DNA from 2 places in the Fervidobacterium islandicum genome. Region 1 is predicted to be linked to the other one. Evidence: predicted binding sites of a transcription regulator. Region 1 holds the regulator's gene; the other holds the start of a gene.

Region 1 (3,155 bases):
GACGATGCAATAAGAGCTATTGCACTCATCGCTGGTAAAATAGCCGATGCATACCTCGAAGGTCGCGAAGGGGTACCGTACTCAACAGAAGAAGCAATGCCTGCAACAGTTGAAACAGAAGAAATCGAAATTAATATCCCAGAAAACCTTGACGAAGAAGAAATATAAGAGCTGTAATTTAAAACGAAGCCCTCGGAAAAAACCGAGGGCTTTTTAATTCATTTGATTTATACCGTCTTCAGTGCATTTCTTTACTTTTCAAATAGGAGTTAGCCACAAGTGATACGAGTATTAAAACCATTCCAAGTATCTGCAATGCCGCAATCTTCTCATGTCTGATGACACTACCAGCAATTACTGAAATCACCGTTGTCAAATTCGAAAAAAGCGAAGAGACCGTTGGCGGAACTTTGCTGAGCATGAAATTCACCAAAAAGAACGCGACTGTTGAAGAAAGCACACCAAGGTACAATGCTCCCATTATAACAGCCGGATGGAGTGTTACCTTGAACTGACCTGTGAAGATACTCACCAAAAAGAAGAACACAAAACCCGTTATCATCATGAAGAACGTCGTCTCCACAGGTGTGAACTGTGCAGACAACTTCCTCGAGAAGATATTGTAAAGAGCTGCAGAAAGCACAGCACCTAAGATCAAGAGCTTTCCGACAAGCGCTCCTTGCTCAAAACCACCACTCGCAACGATAAGAAAGACACCAAAAAAGCTCAGAAAAGCGAACAGAAATTGGTACCATTTTATTCTTTCCTTCAATAGCAAAGGACTCAGAACGGTAATTACAATCGGAATCAAAGCGATCAACATCCCTGCTTCCGAAGAAGTCGCAAATCTTAACCCGTTTGTTTCAAAAACAAAGTACAGAATCGGCTGAAATAAAGCCACCTTCCACAATTTCCAATATGGCTTTTTTGACAACCTGATAACTCCAACACCAACGAGCAAAAGCATAACGATACTTGCCACCGCAAACCTGTAAGCTAAAAACGTGTAGACGTTGATGTGCTGTATGCTGTTTTTGGTAAAAAGAAAAGACAATCCAAATATAGTAGAAACGGCTACTCCAGATATATAAACCTTCCAGTTCACAGGGACCACCTCATCTTCATCGATAAGAAAGTTCGCATTCCGCACAATTTTATGTCTCTATTTTATCAAAAATAATCCTTTCATCAAGAAGAGTTTTATGTAACAAAAATCCGAACAACACCGTATTGTAAGCTCTCAAGAAATTGACAAATCGACAAATCTGTGGTAATATATTAGCAGACTTGGATGTTGATTGCTAATAAGTTTGATAATAATAGAACAGCAAGAATGGATATACAAAAAAGCGAGGTGATAGTTAAGTATGCTCGGAAACGATATCACCGAAAGGCAGAAGAAAGTTCTCTATTGTATCGTTCAAGAGTACATCAATACCAAAACCCCAGTGAGTTCAAAAAGGGTTTTGGAAAGTGCTACGATTGAAAGGTCTGGTGCCACTATCAGAAACGACATGAATCGGTTGATGAGAACAGGCTATATATACCAGCCGCACACATCAGCTGGTCGTGTCCCAACGGACAAAGGTCTCAGGTTTTATGTAAACGAACTTAGGAAAATTAGAGAAGAAATAAAATCAAAGAGCACACACGTCGAAGTTGCGGCACGTTTCCCTATCGGTGATATGGAAAAGGTCCTTACAGGTGCCGCAAAACTTTTAAGTTCTTCAACAAAAGGTATGGTTGTCATCGAAAAACCGAGTCCGTTAACTTTAAGGATAAAAAGGATAGTTGTCACACCTGTAAGCAAGAATTTTTCGATCGCGAATATAATAACATCGCTTGGTCTAAGCTCATCAATCCCGATCCAACACAGTGAACTCGACGATACGGAAAAAATAGAAGAAATGCTCAACAAAGTAATGACAGGACTAACTTTGAACGAATTCAGATCCAAGCTTAGGGATATTCTCGCTCGAATAAATAACTTGAGCAATTTAAACAACTTCAAAGAGAACGATTTCGGAACGCTCAGCCGAGGTTTCCTGGAAATAACTGAAAGACTATCAGTTGAGAGTTACGAAGATTACATAACAGAGGGACTACCAAACTTACTTTCAAATGAAAGAATCAACCTGAAGAAATTGCAGAACATCCTTGCATACGTCGCGTCGGACACATTCTACAAAGAACTCTTTGAGCTTGAAAACGATATATTCATCGGTAAAGAACACGGCCTTAGATTCTTGGAAGACTTCTCGGTAATGCTCGGTCAGTTTTATTCAGAAGATACACCTGTTGGGCGCGTTGCTGTCATCTTTGACAAATACGGGAGATATGACTTAGTCATCGACAGCTTTGAATTCATGCTCAACAGATTGAGTGAATACTTCACTGTTGTATCGAGAAATATCTAAAATCAATCCAGATAAGAAGGAGGTTGAGACCATGTGTGAAGAAAAGAAAATAAACGAAATGAAAGAAATGCAAAACAATAATTCGCAAAATTTAAATGAGATAAAGGAGAACGAAGAGATGAATCAGAACGGATTATTCGAGGAAAACAAGCAGTTAAAGGAGAAAATAGCCGAACTTGAAAACCAACTAAAAGAAATCCAGAATGCAGCACGCATAATCAAAGCAACGTTTGAAAACTACAAATTGGACGTCGACAGGCAGCTGAAAGATGCCTCAAAGTCAACCGCACTTCGCATCATCAAAGCACTTATACCAATTTTAGATGACTTCAAGAGGGCTTTTAAGTACTACGAATCCGATAATGACCTGGAAAAGTTCAAACTTGGAGTAGAGAAGATATATGAAAAACTCTTGAAGACCTTGGAGAACGAAGGATTAAGGGTTATAGACGCAACAGGTAAATTCGACCCGTTCAACCATGAAGCCTTTGAGAAAGAAGAACGCGATGATGTTGAAGAATACACAATCCTTGAAGTTATTGAAGACGGTTACACATTCAACGGACAGGTTGTAAAACCAACGAAAGTGCGCGTTGCTGTAAAACCAAGGAAGAAGGCAAAAACATCTGAGAACATGACAGAGAACAAGCAAGAGAATGAGCAATAAAAAATGACAAGCAGAGGTGATACAATATGCCAGCAAGAAAAGATTACTACGAAATACTTGGCGTGCCAAGA
Region 2 (3,155 bases), 350 kb from region 1:
TACCTCGATTCTTGAAATCCGAAGAAGCTAAAGTAATATCACTAATAATCGAGTATCGCCTCCATGAGATAAGTGTAACGCGTATTTCTATCTTGAACAATTTTGATCGACCCGTAGTTTCTTTTGTGTGATTGTCTATACGATCCTGCACTCACTTTAGTGAGAGGTCCGTAAAAAAAACAACGGGCATTTCTGCCCGTTGTGTCAGTTTTACTTAATTATTGTTTATTGTTGCTCTGGTGCTCCACCCTGAGCTTGCTGTTTGTAGAGGTATTCGCCTATCTTCATGCTTTCTCTCTGCAAATCGTCAAAGAGTATCTTGACTTTTGCAATGTCATCTCTGTTGATTGCATCTTTCAAGTCTCTAATGATTTCTTCGAGTCTGTTCTTTGTATCTTCTGGTATCTTGTCACTGTTTTCTTTGAGCACTTTTTCAATGTGGTATGCAAGGTCGTCTGCTTTGTTCTTGAGTTCGACTTCTTCGCGTTTTCTTCTGTCTTGTTCTTCGTACATCTGAGCTTCTCTAATCATTCTTTCGATTTCATCACTGCTGAGCTGGTGTCTACCTGTGACAACCATCGATTGTTCTTTACCAGTTCCGAGGTCTTTTGCAGAAACGTGCACTATACCATCTGCGTCGATATCGAATGTGACTTCGATTTGTGGTACTCCTCTCGGTGCTGGTGGAATGCCTACGAGTTGGAAGCTGCCAAGGAATATGTTGTCCCTTGCCATTGCACGTTCACCTTGGTAGACTCTGACTTCAACGCTTGTCTGTCCGTCTTCAGCTGTTGTGAATATCTTGCTCTTTTTAACTGGTATGGTCGTGTTCCTTGGAATTATTGGTTCGAGTAATCCACCTTTGACTTCAACACCAAGTGTCAGCGGTGTAACGTCTACAAGCACAACGTCTTTGTCTTTTGCACCTTCTGTTCCAGCCAAAATGGCAGCCTGTATTGCAGCACCGATAGCAACTGCTTCGTCTGGGTTGACGCTCTTGTTCGGTTCTTTTCCGAAGATGTCCTTGATGAATTTCTGAACCATTGGAACTCTTGTCATACCACCGACAAGGATGATTTCATCGATGTCTTGTGGTGATAGTTTCGCATCGCTAAGCGCCCTTTCTATTGGTTCTCTTGTCTTTTCAACGAGGTCTCTTGTGAGCGATTCGAACATAGCTCTTGTGAGTTTCATTTCAAGGTGCAACGGACCTTCAGCCGTTGCTGTGATGTATGGCAAGCTTATGTCCGTTTCAAGTTTTGTAGAAAGCTCAATCTTTGCTTTTTCTGCAGCGTCTCTGATCCTTTGCAGTGCCTGTTTATCGTTTCTCAGGTCAACTCCATGCTGTTTTTTGAACTCGTCGATTATGTAGTCCATTATCCTCTGGTCGAAGTCGTCACCACCAAGGTGGTTGTTACCGCTTGTTGCGATAACCTGAATAACACCTCCACCGATTTCGAGTATGGAAACGTCAAATGTTCCGCCACCAAGGTCGTAGACAAGAACTTTTCTTTCGCCTTCCATCTTGTCAAGACCATATGCAAGTGCTGCAGCCGTTGGTTCGTTGATGATTCTGAGTACTTCCAGTCCAGCTATGATACCAGCTTCTTTTGTAGCTTGTCGCTGAGCGTCGTTGAAGTAAGCTGGACAAGTAATAACTGCCTTTTTAATTTCACCACCGAGGTACTCTTCTGCGTCTTTTTTGAGCTTTTTGAGTATGAGCGCACTGATTTCCTGTGGGGTGTACTCTTTATCATCGATCCTCACCTTGTAGTCTGAACCCATCTTTCTTTTGATAGATTTTATGGTTCTCTCCGAGTTCAAAATGAGCTGACGTTTTGCCGGTTCACCGACAAGAATCTCACCAGTTTTCGTAAACGAGACTATAGATGGTGTTGTTCTGCTACCCTCTGCGTTTGGAATGACCTCAACGGTTCCATCCGGTTTCATCCACGCAATGACCGAGTTGGTCGTTCCAAGGTCAATTCCAACAACAAACTCCTTCTTAGCCATATATATCCACCTCCGTTATATTTTTGTTTTCTTTTGCTTGGCAGTTATATTCTACCAGATTAGCACTCTTTTGTCAAGAGTGATAATTGAAATTTTTAAAAAAATTCGTCCTGGAAATTTGGACGGTGTAAGTCGTTTGTACCTTTATTAATTAGGCGATCAGCCTATGTAGAATACTTTGTCTATTCGGTTTAGCCAACCGTTTAGATATCTTGGATTTTTGATGCCAAGCTGTTTGGCATGTTGTCGAAAGGCAAGTCTGAGCTGTTCAATTACCTGTGGGAACTCGGGATCGGAATCTCGTAGGATGATGAGTTTGCTTTTTGGTACTATAGAATAAGCAATGGAAAAGGCTTTGTTGCCGAAGAGAACACACATGTGCATGAGAGCAACCTGGAGTCTAACACTATGGTACTCATATAGTTTGTTTGGAACATAGTAGCGAACGTAAAGGATGTTGAAGGCGTCTTTCCTTGTAACTCTGAAGACGTCAATGTCTGGGTTGTGCTTTGAAGAAATCCCATACTTTGTAAAACCACCCAGCTCATCAAAAGTGAGTTCGTCTCCTTCGTAGTCAACCACACTGTAGATTACGTATTCGACTGTTCTATCTCTTGCCAGTGCTTGCTTTATTCTTTCCAATTCTTCGCGTATTTGGTTGTACTGCTCAAGTAGTGTTATTGTGTCTTCTTGAATATCAGTTTCAAAATCAGTCTTGCTAGAAACAATGCTTTCTTCGGTTTCTTCAGTGGGACTTTCTGTTGATGAAATATACAGTGCAGCAGTGGCAAGCTCAGTAGGTTCGGCTTGGGCTTGCGCAGATTTGTTGTTTAGGAAGATTAAAATAATTGAAAAGATGATAATTAGGCTTCCTGTGATTATTGCATAAAAAAGGATATTTTCAAGCTTTTTGGAATCGCCCACTCTTTAACCTCCGAACATGCACAATTTGGAGTTTTTCAGTATTTAAGATTATACCATAACACGCAATGTTGGAAAAAACTGAACGATTCTTCCTCACACAAGGTCAAAAGTTATATAGGGCCATGTGGAGCAACCACGTGACCCAAAAAACTACGAAAGAAGGCGATAGTATGTTGAACCGTGGCAAGTTTAAGGTTGTTTTTGGAGTTTTAGCTATT

The links. The regulator HrcA, encoded in region 1, represses chaperone genes, less so after heat shock. The targets are predictions, from matches to a motif close to ATTAGCACTCNNANNNTNNGAGTGCTAAT.
Region 2: a site for HrcA is predicted at 2,072-2,100, ahead of dnaK (molecular chaperone DnaK). Genes of this name have one in related genera too.

The regions. Positions count from the first base shown of each region.
Region 1 is NZ_CP014334.2:1,996,674-1,999,828, reverse strand. It holds gene rpsB (30S ribosomal protein S2) at 1-168, shown strand, start outside; gene NA23_RS09555 (DMT family transporter) at 239-1,105, opposite strand; gene hrcA (heat-inducible transcriptional repressor HrcA) at 1,368-2,417, shown strand; gene NA23_RS09545 (nucleotide exchange factor GrpE) at 2,449-3,084, shown strand; gene dnaJ (molecular chaperone DnaJ) at 3,111-3,155, shown strand, end outside.
Region 2 is NZ_CP014334.2:1,642,564-1,645,718, forward strand. It holds gene dnaK (molecular chaperone DnaK) at 226-2,013, opposite strand; gene NA23_RS07900 (lysozyme family protein) at 2,173-2,937, opposite strand; gene NA23_RS07905 (hypothetical protein) at 3,108-3,155, shown strand, end outside.